DNA from 4 places in the Streptomyces sp. NPDC006193 genome. Region 1 is predicted to be linked to each of the others. Evidence: riboswitches for the same ligand, from Rfam matches in the RefSeq annotation. Region 1 holds a riboswitch; each other region holds the start of a gene.

The links. A riboswitch is a leader RNA that binds a small molecule or an ion and turns the genes downstream of it on or off. The one in region 1 is predicted to bind cyclic di-AMP.
Positions count from the first base shown of each region.
Region 2: it holds a riboswitch for cyclic di-AMP, as region 1 does, so the genes downstream of both, ABZ261_RS12295 (transglycosylase SLT domain-containing protein) here and ABZ261_RS14965 (M23 family metallopeptidase) in region 1, are expected to answer to the same signal.
Region 3: it holds a riboswitch for cyclic di-AMP, as region 1 does, so the genes downstream of both, ABZ261_RS12965 (transglycosylase family protein) here and ABZ261_RS14965 (M23 family metallopeptidase) in region 1, are expected to answer to the same signal.
Region 4: it holds a riboswitch for cyclic di-AMP, as region 1 does, so the genes downstream of both, ABZ261_RS01810 (M23 family metallopeptidase) here and ABZ261_RS14965 (M23 family metallopeptidase) in region 1, are expected to answer to the same signal.

Region 1 is NZ_JBEXTB010000013.1:43,446-47,536, forward strand. It holds gene ABZ261_RS14950 (GNAT family N-acetyltransferase) at 1-688, opposite strand, end outside; gene ABZ261_RS14955 (HPr family phosphocarrier protein) at 867-1,148, shown strand; partial or broken gene ABZ261_RS14960 (GntR family transcriptional regulator) at 1,258-1,437, opposite strand; gene ABZ261_RS14965 (M23 family metallopeptidase) at 1,535-2,302, opposite strand; cyclic di-AMP (ydaO/yuaA leader) riboswitch at 2,315-2,477, opposite strand; gene ABZ261_RS14970 (pitrilysin family protein) at 2,698-4,086, opposite strand; gene ABZ261_RS14975 (pitrilysin family protein) at 4,083-4,091, opposite strand, start outside.
Region 2 is NZ_JBEXTB010000009.1:122,760-126,850, reverse strand. It holds gene ABZ261_RS12305 (DUF2092 domain-containing protein) at 1-473, opposite strand, end outside; gene ABZ261_RS12300 (polyprenyl synthetase family protein) at 801-1,811, opposite strand; cyclic di-AMP (ydaO/yuaA leader) riboswitch at 2,339-2,518, shown strand; gene ABZ261_RS12295 (transglycosylase SLT domain-containing protein) at 2,524-3,009, shown strand; gene ABZ261_RS12290 (HAD family hydrolase) at 3,066-3,878, opposite strand; gene ABZ261_RS12285 (FAD-dependent oxidoreductase) at 3,993-4,091, opposite strand, start outside.
Region 3 is NZ_JBEXTB010000010.1:86,295-90,385, reverse strand. It holds gene eno (phosphopyruvate hydratase) at 1-255, opposite strand, end outside; gene ABZ261_RS12965 (transglycosylase family protein) at 569-1,318, opposite strand; cyclic di-AMP (ydaO/yuaA leader) riboswitch at 1,323-1,496, opposite strand; gene ABZ261_RS12960 (transglycosylase family protein) at 1,694-2,710, opposite strand; gene ABZ261_RS12955 (cytochrome P450) at 2,878-4,091, opposite strand, start outside.
Region 4 is NZ_JBEXTB010000002.1:19,079-23,169, forward strand. It holds gene ABZ261_RS01800 (PrsW family intramembrane metalloprotease) at 1-667, shown strand, start outside; gene ABZ261_RS01805 (aldo/keto reductase) at 805-1,749, opposite strand; gene ABZ261_RS01810 (M23 family metallopeptidase) at 1,811-2,842, opposite strand; cyclic di-AMP (ydaO/yuaA leader) riboswitch at 2,850-3,017, opposite strand; tRNA gene ABZ261_RS01815 (tRNA-Met) at 3,316-3,389, shown strand; gene ABZ261_RS01820 (dihydrofolate reductase family protein) at 3,448-4,091, opposite strand, start outside.

The DNA.
Region 1 (4,091 bases):
CCCCGCCGGGGGCGCGGCCCACCCCGACGACCGCGACGGAGCCGGGCGCGAGGAGCCGCCGGACCGAGCGCGCCTCCGCGCGCTGCTCCCGCGCGCGCTGCACGGCGAGGGAGCGGTCGGTCGGCTCCAGGTCGAGTTCCAGGCGGACGACGCCGTCCTCGAAGCTGCGCTTCTGGGTGTAGCCGGCGTCCGTGAACACCTTGATCATCTTGGTGTTGGCGGGCAGCACCTCGGCGGCGAAGCGGCGGATGCCCCGCTCGCGCGCGACGGCCGCGATGTGCTCCAGCAGGGCGGAGGCGACCCCGCGGCCCTGGTGGGCGTCCTGCACCAGGAAGGCGACCTCGGCCTCGTCGGCCGGCGCGGAGGCGGGCAGGCCGTCGGCGCCGATGCGGTCGTAGCGTACGGTGGCGATGAACTCGCCGCCCACGGTGGCCGCGAGTCCCACCCGGTCCACGAAGTCGTGGTGGGTGAAACGGTGCACGTCCTTGGCGGACAGCCGGGGGTACGGCGCGAAGAAGCGGTAGTACTTCGACTCGTCGGAGACCTGCTCGTAGAAGCTGACCAGGCGGCCGGCGTCATCGGCGGTGATGGGCCGGATGCGCGCGGTGCCGCCGTCGCGCAGCACCACGTCCGCTTCCCAGTGGGCGGGGTACTCGTGCCGGTCCTGCCGGTCCGCCGGGCTCTGCATGGGCCCCAGAGTACGGCTCGCGTCGGACGACGGCGCGAGGCAGTCTGTGGAGGACGAGCAGCCGGACCGAGGCCGCGGTCCGGCCGCGCACCGGCGCGCGCGGAAGACCGCTTCCGGGCGCGCTCCAGGTATGGAAAACTGGTCTAGACAACCCTGAGCACTGAAGGGCAGCAACACCATGGCTGAGCGCCGCGTCAACGTCGGCTGGGCCGAGGGCCTCCACGCCCGCCCCGCTTCCATCTTCGTCCGGGCCGCCACGGCCGCAGGCGTCCCCGTGACGATCGCCAAGGCCGGGGGCGCCCCCGTCAACGCGGCCTCGATGCTGGCCGTCCTCGGCCTGGGCGCCCAGGGCGGCGAGGAGATCGTCCTGGCCTCCGACGCCGAGGGCGCGGACGCCGCCCTGGACCGGCTGGCCAAGCTGGTCTCCGAGGGCCTGGAGGAGCTGCCCGAGACCGTCTGAGCACCCTCGCGCGCAGCGGCGGAGCCGCGTTCGCCCCTCGGGGCGGCGCGGCTCCGCCGCATGCGCTCCGCCCCGCCGAACGCGCAGCTCGCGGGCTCCTGCTCGGCCGCTCGGCCACGCACGCGCCGGCGTGCCGGCGGGTCACCGGGAAACCCTCCGCCTCCGGGGTGCGCGGCGCCTCCCGGACGGGGACGCGTGCGCCGCCGTAGCGGCGGGCCGGGACCTCAATAAGGCGGCTGCCGCGCTCGTGGGCACCTGCGACGACGCCGTACCGCGGGGCGGTGCACACCGGGTGCGCCGGAACCGGGCAGCGGGTGGTGCGGGCACCGCGGAAAGAAGAAGCCCCGGCTCGGTGAGACGGGGCTCCGGATTCCGCGCGAGGGGCGTCAGAGATCCACGCCGTGCTGGCGGAGGTAGGCGACGGGGTCCACGTCTGAGCCGTACTCGGGGGTCGTGCGGGCCTCGAAGTGGAGGTGCGGGCCGGTGACGTTGCCCGTGGCGCCGGACAGGCCGATCTGCTGGCCGGGGACGACCTTCTGGCCGACCGTGACGCCGATGGACGACAGGTGGCCGTACTGGGTGTACATGCCGTCGGCCATCCGGATCACGACCTCGTTGCCGTACGCGCCGCCCCAGCCGGCGGAGACGACCGTGCCGGCGCCCACCGCGTGGACGGGGGTGCCGCTGGCCGCGTGGAAGTCGACACCGGTGTGCGAGCCGGAGGACCACAGGGAGCTGCCGGCCTGGTAGGCCGTGGAGACGTACGAGTGCGCGATCGGCGCGACGTAGGCGTTCAGCAGCTTGCGCTCGGCCTCGCGGGCGGCACGGGCCTTGGCCTCGCGCACCTCCTGCGCGCGCTTCGCGGCTGCCTCGGCGGCCGCCTTGGCCGCGGCCTCCTCGGCCGCCTTCTGCTCGGCGGCCCGCTGCTGGGCGACGGCCTGCTCGTCGATGCGCTCGGCGACGTCGTCGCTCGCGGTGAGGACCGGGGTGAGGCCGGTCTCCTCGGGCGAGGGCTCGGCGGCGAGCGCCGGGGAGGCGGCGAGCGTTCCGATGACGCCGGTGGTGGTCAGGGCCGCGACACCGGCCGCCTGAGCGGTGGTGCGCTTGACCCGGCCGGGCTTGCGGTGCTTGCCCGTGGCGCACATGAACGCCATAAGGTGGCTGATCCTTTCCTTCCGTCTCGCCTACCGGGTTAGCTGACGGGTTCGGAGCAGGAAGGTCTCCTACGGGCCCCCTGCGCTCGCGCGCGGGCGCCCGATTCACCCCGGGGGACGGTGGGTCCCCGGCTCCCCTGGCTCGCGCCGTACGGGGATTCGGCGATGGCTGTCCGGTGCCGCGGGTGCGGCGCACTGCCTGACGAACAGCCTGCACGAAGGTACGGGGGCGTGCGTTCAATACCCAAACGCACGCGGGATTTTGTAGCGCATCCCACAGGGCAGACAGGCAACCTCCGCCGCAAACCGGGCATCTGGGCGGGCGAGTGGAACAGCAGGGGCCCTGACGACCCGTAGGTCGCCAGGGCCCCACGCGCGCGTGTGCCGTCGCCGGGCTACTCCGCGGAGACGACGGTGACTTCGCCGATGCCGAGCGCCTCGACCGGCGCCTTGATCTGCGCCGCGTCGCCCACGAGGACCGTCACCAGGCGGTCCACCGGGAAGGCGTTGACGACGGCCGCGGTGGCCTCCACCGTGCCCGTGGCGGCCAGCTGCTGGTAGAGCGTGGCCTGGAAGTCGTCGGGCAGGTGCTGCTCGACCTGGTCGGCCAGGGTGCTCGCGACGGCCGCCGCGGTCTCGTACTTCAGCGGCGCCACACCGACGAGGTTCTGCACGGCGACGTCCCGCTCGGCGTCCGTCAGGCCGTCCGCCGCGAGGGTGCGCAGCACCTTCCACAGGTCGTCCAGCGCCGGGCCCGTGTTGGGCGTGTCCACGGAGCCGCTGATGGCGAGCATCGCGGCGCCGGTGCCGTCGGGCGCGGACCGCAGGACCTGCGCGAAGGAGCGCACGCCGTAGGTGTAGCCCTTCTCCTCGCGCAGCACGCGGTCCAGGCGGGAGGTGAGGGTTCCGCCGAGGCAGTACGTGCCGAGCACCTGGGCGGGCCACACCCGGTCGTGCCGGTCGGGGCCGATCCGGCCGATGAGCAGCTGTGTCTGGACGGCTCCGGGCCGGTCCACGACGACCACGCGCCCGGTGTCGTCGGCGGTCACCGGCGGCACCGGACGGGCCTCGCCCGGGGTGCCGCTCCACGCGCCGAGGGTGTCGCCGAGCAGCGCGTCCAGATCGACGCCGGTCAGGTCGCCGACGACCACGGCGGTGGCGGTGGCGGGGCGCACATGGCGGTCGTAGAAGGCGCGCACGGCCGCCGCGTCGATCTTCGCGACCGTCTCCTCGGTGCCCTGACGCGGACGGGACATGCGCGAGGACGCCGGGAACAGCTCCCTGGAGAGTTCCTTGGCGGCCCGGCGGGCGGGGTTGGCCAGCTCGTGCGGGATCTCGTCCAGGCGGTTGCGGACCAGCCGCTCGACCTCGCTCTCGGCGAAGGCGGGCGCGCGCAGGGCGTCGGCGAGCAGACCGAGGCCCTTGGCCAGCCGGGAGGCGGGGACCTCCAGGCTGAGCCGGACGCCGGGGTGGTCGGCGTGCGCGTCGAGCGTGGCGCCCGCGCGCTCCAGCTCGGCGGCGAACTCCTCGGCGGAGTGGCGGTCGGTGCCCTCCGAGAAGGCGCGCGCCATGATCGTGGCGACGCCGTCCAGGCCCGCCGGTTCGGCGTCCAGGGGCGCGTCCAGCAGCACCTCCACGGCGACGACCTGCTGGCCGGGGCGGTGGCAGCGCAGCACCGTCAGGCCGTTGCCGAGCGTGCCGCGCTCCGGGGCCGGGAACGCCCACGGCCTGGCCTCGCCCGGCTGCGGCTGCGGGTGGAAGTCCATCGTGGCGAGCTCGGTCACTTGGC
Region 2 (4,091 bases), on a different contig from region 1:
ACGTCCTTGCCGTTGTGGATGAGGCTGTATTCCTCGCCGCCCTCCAGCAGGGACAGCTTCTGCCGGTCGGGGCCGTCGGCCGCGACGCGCACGGTGTGGGTGCCGGAGACCAGCTCGGTGAGCTTGGCCCGGGGGTCGGCGGAGGAACCGTCGCCGGAGCCCTGGGCCGCCCCGGAGAGCATGCCCTTCTCCAGCCCGCCGAGGTCGGGCAGGCCGAGGTCGGTGGTGATCTTCACGGTGCCGGACAGCCGCTGCACGTCCGACGCGGCGATCTTCTGGACGAGCTGCTCGGCGCTGATCCTCGGCAGGTCGGGGTCGCCGGAGTCGGCGAGCGCCGGGACCAGCCCGATCGTGGCCGCCGCCACCCCCACCACCGCGACCGGGACCGCGTAGCGGGCGGCCCTGCGCCGGCCGGTGCGCGCGTCCTCGTCCCGGGCCGCGCCCGGTGCGTCGTCGGATTCGTACGGTGCCATGTGTGCCTTACCTCCGTCGTCGGCGGCGGCTGTCCTCACGGTGTCCACCGGAGCCGCCCTTCTCACCCGGATCGGTGAGGAGTGGTGATGTCCGTGGTTCCATCTGACCAAATCCGCCGTGCGGAAGCGTCAGCCCTCGGAGCCACCTCGGTGTACGCCTGCGGTATGACATGCGGGGGCGGCGTCCGACCCGTCCCGTAGGGGTCGTGCGGGCAGACACCGGCCGCGGGGGCCGTGGGGGACGACACGGCTCGTCGGAGCCGTGCGGGGAGGCACGCCCGCGGGGGGCGCGGGGGAAGGGACCGGCCGTGCGGCCGGCCCGCCGGGTCAGCCGGCGCGGTGCACGACCGCGTCGCACAGCTGCAGCAGCGCCGCCTTGGCGTCGCACTCCGGCAGCGGCGCGAGCACGGCCCGCGCCTCCTCCGCGTACCGCACGGTGTCCCGGCGGGCCTGCTCCAGCGCGGGGTGCGCGCGCAGCGCGGCCAGCGCCTCGGCGTGCCGGGCGTCGTCGCTGAGGTCGGAGTCCAGCAGCTCGCACAGCGCGACGTCCTCGGGCAGCCCCAGCCGGGCGGCCCGCTCGCGCAGCCGCAGCACGGGCAGGGTGGGGATGCCCTCGCGCAGGTCGGTGCCCGGGGTCTTGCCGGACTCGTGGGAGTCGGAGGCGATGTCCAGGACGTCGTCGGCGAGCTGGAAGGCGACCCCGAGCCGCTCCCCGTACTGGGTGAGGACGTCCACGACCGTCTCGTCGGCGCCGGACATCATCGCGCCGAACCGGCAGGACACCGCCACCAGGGAGCCGGTCTTGCCGCCGAGCACGTCCAGGTAGTGCTCGACCGGGTCGCGGCCGTCCGAGGGGCCCGCCGTCTCCAGGATCTGGCCGGTGACCAGCCGTTCGAACGCCAGGGCCTGCACCCGGACCGCCTCGGGGCCGAGGTCGGCGAGGATCTGGGAGGCGCGGGCGAAGAGGAAGTCGCCGGTGAGGACCGCGACGGAGTTGCCCCAGCGCGTGTTGGCGCTCTCCACGCCGCGGCGCACGGTCGCCTCGTCCATGACGTCGTCGTGGTACAGCGTGGCCAGATGGGTCAGTTCCACGACCACGGCCGACGGCACGACGCCCGGCGCGTAGGGGTCGCCGAACTGTGCGGCGAGCATCACGAGCAGCGGCCGGAACCGCTTCCCGCCGGCCCGTACGAGATGCTGCGCGGCCTCCGTGATGAACGGGACCTCGCTCTTGGTGGCCTCGAGCAAGCCTTCCTCGACAGCCGTCAATCCGGCCTGGACATCGGCTTCCAGAGCCTGGTCCCGCACGCTCAGCCCGAACGGCCCGACGACGGTCACGAGGAGTCTCCTGTCTGCTGGTGTCTGCTGCCGATTACACGGTTTGTCGATAGGTCGCTGCCCTCACTCAAGTCAGCGTATCCGGTCCTGTTTCGATCACCGATAGCGCCCACCGGTCCAGCCCGGGCCGTAGCGGATCATGACCGGCATCACAGTGATCGGATGGTAATAACGGACATTCGCCCACTAAACAGCAATCCCATCCTTCCGCTGCATATTCACCGTTTTAGCCACCTCTCTTTTCGGCCACCCGCCGGAATCCCCTGAATCCCCCATGTCCGGTTTCGCGCCATTTGCCATTTCGTGAATTGGGTCACGCGCCCCGGGGGCGCGCCCGGCGCACGGAGAGCGCCCGGCCCCCTTGCCCTGTCGGCGAGTTGAGATGCGCGACCGCAAAGGATCAAGCACCCCATACGGCGTCGATCAAGGTCAAATAGCGCGTTGTGTGATTCCGGCACTTGTTCCCGACATGTGCTCTCGCATACGTTCCCGGCCGTCGGGCGGACGCCGAATCCTGCCGCCGCCCGTGTGACCCATCGACCGACTCACTCGTACGGCAGGAGCGGGGGACCCAGGTAAGCCGCCGGGCCGGACGGCACCGTGCCGACCGGAACGGCTAGGGGTGAAGCCGTGCCTCCGCCGGGGCACGGCCGGGCACCTCCCCGCCCGAACCCGACAGCTCACCTCGCAGGCGTAGGAGAGGAAAGCCCCCATGTCTGCTGCCGCCCAGCGCCGCCGCAACCGCATCAGCCGCCTCATGCGCACCGTTGTCACCGCCGGCGCCGGAGCCGCCGTCCTCGTCCTGCCGCTCGTCGGCGCGACCGGCGCCTCCGCGGCCACCGCCACCACCACGACGGCCGCCGCCACCACCGGCTACCCGGACAACCTCGACGGCTGGATCCGCGAGTCCCTCGCGATCATGGCCGAGCGGGGCATTCCGGGCACCTACAACGGCATCTACCGCAACGTCATGCGGGAGTCCTCCGGCAACCCGAAGGCCATCAACCTCTGGGACTCCAACGCCGCCAAGGGCACCCCGTCCAAGGGCCTGCTCCAGGTCATCGACCCGACGTTCGCCGCGTACCACGTGCCGGGCACCTCGTTCGACCCCTTCGACCCGGTCGCGAACATCACCGCCGCCTGCAACTACGCGGCCGCGCGCTACGGCTCGATCGACAACGTCTTCGGCCCCTACTGACAGCCGGCGCCACCCCGCGGTCCCGGACCGGCCGGCCGGCCCCGCCGACGGGCCGGTCAGCCGGCCGGGAACAGCCTCTCGAGGACGACGGCGACGCCGTCGTCCTCGTTCGACAGGGTGATCTCGTCGGCCACCGCCTTGAGTTCGGGGTGCGCGTCGGCCATGGCGACGCCGTGCCCGGCCCAGACGAGCATCGGGACGTCATTGGGCATGTCGCCGAAGGCGAGGACCCGACCGGCGCCGATCCCGAGCCGCTCGGCGGCCAGCGCCAGCCCCGTCGCCTTGGTCACCCCGCTCGGCTGCAGCTCCACCGTCCCCGGCCCCGACATGGTGACCGTGGCCAGCGAGCCCACCACCGCACGCGCCACCGCCGCCAGCTCGTCGTCCGACAGGACGGCGTGCCGCAGCAGCACCTTGCTGATGGGCTGGCACCACAGCTCGTCCCGCCGGCCGACCCGCACTGCGGGCAGCGTCGGATGGGGCATCCGGTAGCCGGGCTCGATGAGCGTGAGGCCGTCGACGCCGTCCTGGTCGACCGCCGCGTAGACCTCCCCCACCTCCGCCTCGATCTTGCCGAGCGCCGTCTCGGCGAGCTCCCGGTCCAGCCGCACCGACCACAGCAGCCGGCCGGTCCCGGCGTCGTAGACCTGCGCGCCCTGCCCGCACACCGCGAGCCCCGTACAGCCCAGGCGGTCGAGCAGCGGCCGCACCCGCGGGGCCGGGCGGCCGGTGACCACCAGGTGCCGGGCGCCGGCCCGCGCCGCCCGCGCGAGCGCGGCGAGCGACCGGTCGGAGACGGTGTCGTCGCCGCGCAGCAGCGTCCCGTCCAGGTCGGTGGCGATCAGGGCGTATGCGGGGGTGGGTGCCATGATCAGAGAATACGGAGGCCGGGGCCCGCCCACTCATCCGTCGCTCACCGCACCCGCCGGCCGCCGCAGCCCGCTGATCAGTGGCTTCGCACCCAGGGCGGCCCGCGCGCCGGCTCACCCGTGCGCGGCCGCCAGATGTGCCGCCAGGCGCGGGGAGGCGAACTCCGTACCGCAGACGAAGCGCATCACGGGGCCGTACGAGGCAGCCGCCGG
Region 3 (4,091 bases), on a different contig from region 1:
GGTGGCGTCGTAGCCGACCAGCTCCGGGCCGATCTGCTCGATGACGGCGAGGACGGCCTTCTCGACGCCCTTGCCCTGGTAGCGGTTCGGGTCGCCGTCGCGGAGCTCGATGGCCTCGAAGGCGCCGGTCGAGGCGCCGGACGGGACGGCGGCACGACCCGTGCTGCCGTCGTCGAGGCCGACCTCGACCTCGACCGTGGGGTTGCCTCGGGAGTCCAGGATTTCCCGGGCTACGACGACGTCGATGGACGGCACGAGCATCTCCTTCTTGGATGTGACGCTGGAAGTGCGGGGCGGCGTGCCTTGCGGCTGTGCCTTGCGCCTAGAGCCTAACCGTCCCGGGAGCGTCGGCCACTGACCGACCGTCCCGTGGACAAGCCGACGGTACCTTTTGTTTGTTCCCGAAACAAAGGGTCTGCGGCGGGTTCGTGAAAAAGCCCCGCCCCGGTGCGTACGGGGGAGCACGCACCGGGGCGGGGCGCCCGTGGGGACGGGGGCGGCCCTCACCCGGCCCCCGCCGTGCGGGCCGGGGAGGAGGGGGCGCCGCGGTCCGGGCCGGGGCCGGCTGTCACTTCAGGTGCAGCTGCTGGCCCGGGTAGATGAGGTCGGCGTCCTCGACGATGTCCTTGTTCAGCTCGAACAGCTTCTTCCAGCCGCCCTGCACGTGGTGCTCGGCGGCGATGGTGCTGAGGGTGTCGCCGGCGACGACCTTGTACTCGCCGTCGCCCTTCTCGACCTTCTCACCGGTCGGGGTGGTGACGGTCCTGCTCCCGCTGCCGCTCGCGGAGGCGGCCGGGCGCTCGGCGGACCGGGAGGCGGCCTGCTGGTCGGCCGAGCGGGCGGCGGCGCCGGCCGGGGCCGAGCCGGTGGAGGTGCTCGAAGACGAGCCGGTGGAGGTGCTCGGGGCGGAGTCGGTGGAGGTGCTCGGGGCGGAGCTGTCGGAGGAGGCGCTCGACAGGCCCTTGCCGCAGACCGGCCAGGCGCCCTTGCCCTGCGCGGCGAGCACCTTCTCGGCGACGGCGATCTGCTGGGCCTTGGTGGCCTTGTCGGCGGTGGCCGCGTACTGCGTGCCGCCGTACGCGGCCCAGGTGGAGGCGGAGAACTGCAGACCGCCGTAGTAGCCGTTGCCGGTGTTGATGGACCAGTTGCCGCCGGACTCGCACTGGGCGACGGCGTCCCACTCGGAGGCGGTGGCGGCGGAGGCGTTGCCGGCCGCCATCAGCGGCGCGGCGACGGCGGCGCCGGCGACACCGGCGAGCGCGACGGCGCGGACGGCCCTGGACGGACGACGGTGCTTGCCCTTGACGGAAAACAGCATGGATCGATCCCCTCACCGACGCCTGCGAGGTGAGCTGTCGGGTTCGGGCCGGTCGAGTTGCCCGGCCGCACCCCGCTGTGCGCGCGGTGCGGCTTCACCCCCAGCCGGTTCCAGCCTCAAGTGCTGGACCCGGCGCCTACCTTGGGTCCCCCGCTCCTGCCTACGGCGCTTGACGCGACGACTGTTCCCGGGCGGCCGCTGGCAGGATTCGGCGTTGCGGCGGCCGGGGCTCGCGGTGACGAGCGATCACGACCGTAGACACGTGATCCGGGGAATTTCAAAGACGATCAGGGCTTCTGAGACTCATCCCACACTTTCGCCGAATCGGGCATCACCCATGAAACAGGGCGTCAACTTGTCCCGTTAAAGGCCTGTTCAGTCACCGATCCGCAGGGTCTGACCGGCAGTGATGTTGTTCGGGTCGGCGCCGATGGCCTGCCTGTTCGCCTCGTACAGCGCACGCCATCCGCCGTCGACGTCGAGCGCGTCGGCGATGGAGCCGAGGGAGTCACCCGCACGGACGGTGTAGGTGTCCGGCAGCCGGGAGGCGTGACGGCCGGCCGACGCCGCCTTCTGACCGTTTGTCACGCTTTCGTCCGCATGTGCGCCGCGGTGGCGACCGCCGCTGCCGAGAGCGCCGGTGTCCACCAGGCTCCAGGAGCCGGCGGCCTGCTCGGGATCGGCCGCCCGGCCGGCGTCCGGGACCACCGGGGCCGGGTCGCCGCCCGGCCGCGCGCTGCCGGCGTCCGGGGAGGTCGACGCGCCGGCTTCGGGGGTACCGGTCTCGCCGGAGCGGGCGGGCGCGTCCGCGCTCTTGTCCGGCTCGGCGGTCGGCGCGGTCGTGGCGTCCGCGGAGGAGCCGGCGCCGGCGGAGGGCGACGCGTCCGGCACGTCGGACGGCTTGGAGGCGCCGGGCGCGCCGGAGCGGTCGGCCGGTCCGGGCGTGCCGGCCGAAGCGCCGCCGTCACGGGAGCCGTCGGAGGCGTCGTCGCCCGGATCGACCTGCACCGAGCCCGAGTCCGAGGTCAGTCCGGACAGCAGGGCGCAGGTGGCCCAGGGGGTGGTGCCCTTGTCGGCGAGGATCTTCTCGGCGACGGCGATCTGCTGGGAGCGGCTGGCCTGGTCGGCGCTGGCCGCGTACTGGGTGCCGCCGTACTTCGCCCAGTCGTCCTGCGAGATCTGCAGACCGCCGAAGTACCCGTTCCCGGTGTCCGCGCTCCAGGAGCCGCCGCTCTCGCACTCGGCCACCTTGTCCCACGTGGTGCCGTCGGCCGCGTTGGCGCTCGCCGCGCCGAGGAGCGGGATGGCGATGGCGGAGCCGGTCACTCCGGCCGCGACGAGCAGCGCCGGAGCCTGGCGGGGGCGACGGTGTCGACCGTTCCCGGAGAGCATGCAGAAGCCTTTCGAGCGACAGCAGAACCGGCGCGGCGGTGGAAGCCCGCCGCCACGCTGATGGGTGAACGTATCGGCAGACGATCACTTGTCACAAGTTCATGCCGCGCAGATCACGTGAAGATCACAAAGTTGAACGTGTGTCATGTTGCTCCGGAGCGTTGTGTTCATGCGGTGGGCGTGAACTCCACCGGGAGGCTGCGCAGGCCCCGCATGATCAGCCCGCCGCGCCAGCGCAGCTCCGCCGGATCCACGGCGAGCCGCAGGTCGGGCAGGCGGGTGAGCAGGGTGGCGAGCGCGGTCTGGCCCTCCAGGCGGGCGAGCGGCGCGCCGAGGCAGTAGTGGATGCCGTGGCCGTAGCCGAGGTGCTGGTTGTCGCGGCGGGCGAGGTCGAGCACGTCCGGGTCGGCGAACCGCGCCGGGTCCCGGTCCGCCGCGGCGAGCACCACGAGCACCGGGTCCCCCGGCGCGATGTCCTGCCCGCCGATGGTGAGCGGCTCGGTGGCGAACCGCCAGGTGGCCAGCTCCACCGGGCCGTCGTAGCGCAGCAGTTCCTCCACGCCGGTCTCCAGCAGGTCCCGCTCCCCGCGCGCCAGCGACTCCTGCAGCAGCCGGCGCTGGTCGGGGTGCGTGAGCAGGGCGTACGTGCCGTTGCCGATGAGGTTGACCGTCGTCTCGAAACCGGCGAAGAGGAGGATGAAGGCCATGGCGGCGGCCTCGTTCTCGGTGAGGTGCTCGCCGTGGTCGAAGGCGCGGATCAGACCGGAGATCAGGTCCTCACCGGGTGTGGGCGCGGCGGGCAGCGCCTGGCGCTTCCGGTGGATCAGCTCGGCGAGATAGCCGCGCATCTTCTTCACCGACCGGGCGACCCCGCCGCGGGGGCCCTTGCCGTGCCGGATCATCATGCCCGCCCAGTCCCGGAAGTCGTCCTGGTCCTCGCGCGGGACGCCCAGCAGGTCGCAGATGGCGTAGATGGGCAGCGGGAAGGCGAAGTCGTGGATGAGGTCGGCGGAACCCGTCGCCGCGAACCGGTCGATGAGACGGTCCGTCAACTCCTGTACGCGGGGCGCGAACTCGGCGACCCGGCGGGGCGTGAACGCCTTGCTGACCAGTCTTCTGAGCCTGGTGTGGTCCGGCGGGTCGATGTTCAGCAGGTGCGTCATCAGCTCGGCCTTGCGCTCGCCCGGAATGCCGGTCTTGCCCTTGGCGTGCTCGGGCTCGTCGTGATGCGCCGGGTTCTTGCTCAGCCGCTGGTCGGCCAGGGCCTGCCGGGCATCGGCGTACCGGGTGACCAGCCAGGCCTCGACCCCGCTCGGCAGCCGCGTCCGGTGCACGGGTGCGTGCTCGCGCAGCCAGGCGTAGGCGGGGTACGGGTCGGCGG
Region 4 (4,091 bases), on a different contig from region 1:
CACCGGCATCGGCTTCGGCGTCGCCGCGATGTCCGGCGAGCGCCGGCGGGTGCGGCGGGTCCTGCCGCCGGTCTGCGGGCTGCTGCTGGCGATGGGCATGCACGCCTTGTGGAACGGCTCCGCCGCCTTCGGCGAGTACGGCTTCTTCGCCGTCTACGGCGCCTTCATGGTGCCCGCCTTCGCGCTGGTGACGTGGCTCGCGATCTGGACCCGGCAGCGCGAGCTGCGGACCGTCCGGACGGAGCTGCCGGCGTATGCGCTGGCCGGGTGGCTGGGTCCCGCCGAGCCGTTCGCGCTGGGGTCGATGCGGGCGCGGCGGACGGCCCGGGACTACGCCCGGCACCACCACGGCCGCCCGGCCGCGCGCGCCGTGGCCCAGTACGAGGCGTACGCCACCTCGCTGGCGTTCCTGCGGCGCCGGGGCCGCGAGGGGAAGGCCGGGGCCGACTTCGCGGCACGGGAGCGGGAGCTGCTGGACGAGCTGTGGAGGCGCAGGCACGTGGCGCGGCCGGCGCTGGAGTACGCGGCGCGGGCACAGGCGCCGGTCCGGCCGGTGCACACGGCGCCGGTCCCGCAGGGGTACGGACATCCGGCGGCGCCATTCCCGCAGTGGTACGGCGGCTACGCGGCGGTGCCGTACACCGCGTACAACCCGTACCGCACCTGAGTCCCGCCTCCCTTCGGCCCGTACCGGACCCGAGTCCCGCCTCCGCGGCCCGCCCCGGGCCCGAGTCCCGCCTCCGCCCGGCCCGCCCCGGCCGGGCGCCGGCGCGGGCCGACGGCGCCGGCGCGGGCCGGGCCGCCTCAGGCCGAGGCTGCCGTCAGGGCCGCCAGCTCGCCCTCCGTGAGGCGCAGCTCCGCCACTCCCAGCAGCGCGGGGAGCTGTTCCACGGTCCTCGCGGAGGCGATCGGGGCGGTGACCGTCGGCCGGGCGGCCAGCCAGGCCAGGGCGACCGTGGCGACCGGGACCTCGTGGGCGGCGGCGATCTCGTCCAGGGCCGCCAGGACCCGCCGGCCGCGTGCGGACTCCAGGTGCCGGGCGGCCGAGCCGGCGCGGGCGCTGCCGACGCTCGCGCCGGGGCGGTACTTGCCGGTCAGAAAACCGGAGGCGAGGGCGAAGTAGGGGACGGCGGCGAGGCCCTCGCGGGCGGCGAGCTCCTGCAGCGGGCCCTCGTAGGTGTCGCGGGAGACCAGGTTGTAGTGCGGCTGCAGGGCGACGTAGCGGGCCAGGCCCTCGCGGTCGGAGAAGTCCAGGGAGGCCCGCAGGCGCTCGGGGGTGATGTTGGAGGCGGCGATGTGCCGGACCTTGCCGGCCCGCACCAGGTCGTCCAGCGCGCCGATGATCTCCTCGACCGGCACCTCGGGCTTGTCGTAGTGGGTGTAGTAGAGGTCGATGCGGTCGGTGCCCAGGCGGCGCAGGGAGGCGTCGGCCGCGGCCTTGATGTTCTTCGCGGACAGTCCCGGGAACTCGGGATGCTGGCTGACCTTGGTGGCGATGACGATGTCGTCGCGGTTGCCGCGGGAGCCGATCCACCTGCCGATGATCGTCTCGGACTCGCCGCCCCGGTTGCCCTCGGCCCAGGCGCTGTAGGCGTCGGCGGTGTCGATGAAGTTGCCGCCGGCGGCCGCGTAGGCGTCGAGTACCGCGAAGGAGGTCCGCTCGTCGGCGGTCCAGCCGAAGACGTTGCCGCCGAGGGCGAGCGGGAAGACCCGGAGGCCGGAGGAGCCGAGTGTGTGCAGTGCTGTCATGCCTCACTGCAACACCGGCGGCGGGCGGTCGCATCCCGCGCCGGGTCGCGGCGGGACACGGTCAGGGGTTGAGGCCCTTGTCCCGCAGCCACGCCATCGGGTCGATGCCGGTGGCCTGGCCGCCGGCGTGGACCTCCAGGTGCAGGTGCGGGCCGGTGACGTTGCCCGTGGCGCCGACGCGGCCGATGACCTCGCCGGTGGAGACCTTCTGGCCGACCGAGACGCTGATCGAGGACTGGTGGCAGAACCACAGCTCGGTGCCGTCGTCGAGGGTGAGGATCGTGCGGTAGCCGTAGGAGCCGGCCCAGCCCGCCTCGGTGATCGTGCCGCTGTGGACGGCCTTGATGAGGGTGCCGGTGGGCGCGGCGAAGTCGAGGCCGGTGTGGTAGCCGGAGGACCACATCGAGCCGGCCTGGCCGAACGTCGAGGTGATCGTGTACGAGGAGGTCGGCAGCGTGTACTGCCGGGCCAGTTCGGCCAGCCGCTTCTGCTCGGCCTTCTTCTCGGCGGCGGCCTCCGCCTCCTCCTTCGCCTCGGCGGCCTGGGCGGCCGCCTCCTTCTCGGCGCGGGCGGCGGCGTCGGCGGTCCGCTTCTGGGCGGCGGCGACCGCGGCGGCGGTGGCCCTGCTGTCGGCCTGCCCCTGCTGCTGCTCGGCCTGGGCCATGATCCGGCTGCGCAGGGCCTCGCCCGCGTCGGCGCCCTGCTCGTCGGTGCCGGAGGCCACGGCGACGCTGCTGAGCGCGGTGGTGGCGACCTCGGGGGTGTCGGCGGAGCCGTCGTCGAAGAGGGAGCCGACGGAGGGCAGGTCCGGCAGGGAGAGGGCGACCGGCGGCCTGCCGGTGTCGGCGCTGGCCATGCCGCCCGCGCCGACCGCGGCGATCACGCCGACGCCGAGGACGGTGGAGCTGCGGGCGAACCCGCCGCGCTGCTTGACGACGCGGTGCCGGCCGCGGACCGGGGCGACGGACTCCTCGGTCGGGTTCCACTCCTCCCAGGGGCCCTCCTCGGCGCGGTAGGCGCCGTAGCCGAAGGTCTGGGTCCCGGCATTCGCCGGAGCGTACGGGGCTTTCGGGGCAGGCCGGTTGGACGCCACGCGGGCGTGCTCCTTTCCTTCCTCCGCCTACCGGGTTAGCTGACGGGTTCGGAGCAGGAAGGTCTCCTACGCGCGTATACCGGCGTGGACTCCATGAGTTCACGACGGCATCCGCGTGATTCACCCCAGGGTGGTGGTTCCCCGGTTCCCTTGCGGGATTCGGCGCGTGCGCACGGAGCCGCCTCTGATGACGGCTGGGACGACCGCGCTGCGTTATCGAACGTTAATAGACCTACCGGTCACTTTCCAAGCCGTTCGGCTTGATCGTTGGCGTTCAAACCTCGGGACTTTCCCGCCGAGATGCCCCTGAACCGGGCGAGTTGACCCGGACTCAGGAGTCACCGACGGTTTTGATGATGACTCAGAAGCTCTGCGCACGGCGCTCATCCGGTCACCTTCCGTGACGAGCGCGGGGGGTACGGGAACCGATGTGCATCCGGTCCCGCCCATGGCGTATGCTGGTCACACAACGACGCGGGGTGGAGCAGCTCGGTAGCTCGCTGGGCTCATAACCCAGAGGTCGCAGGTTCAAATCCTGTCCCCGCTACTGAAGGCTCAGGGCCGGAATCCACAGGATTCCGGCCCTGAGTGCTGTCGGGCCCGGATCAGCCGAGCAGGTGCCGGTTCGGCGCCTTGGCGAGGGGCTCCAGCTCCGCCAGCACCGCGACCCGGACGCCCGCGGCGGTCAGGACGCCCGCGCCGTCGGCCGCCGTGACGAACGTGTCGGGTTCGCGCCAGGCGGTGACCACCCGTCGCACCCCGGCCCGCAGGATCAGCTCGGCGCAGGGGACGGGGCGGGAGGCCCGGCGCGTGCAGGGCTCGAGGCTGCTGTAGACCGTGGCGCCGGGCAGACGCGGGTCGGCCGGGTCGATCTTCGCCAGGGCCGCCTCCTCGGCGTGGACCACGGCATCGCCGCCCTCGCGGGAGTGGCCGCGGGCCAGTTCCGTGCCGTCGGCCGCGACCACGACCGCGCCGACGCTGAACGCGGTGTCCGACGGCGGGCAGAGCGCGGCGAGTTCGCAGGCCGTGCGCAGCCAGTGGCGGTCGGCCGCGGCGGGCTCCGTGCCGGTGCCGGGGGCCGTGGGCTCGTAGCGCAGGAGGACGACGTCCTCGATGCGGCGGGTGCCGACCAGGCGCAGGCGTCCGCCCTGGTAGGTCCCGGGACCGAACAGGCGCGGGGCCGCCGGGTCGCCGACGAACAACGGCGCGACGACCAGCTGGAGTTCGTCGGCGAGGCCCTGCTGGAGGA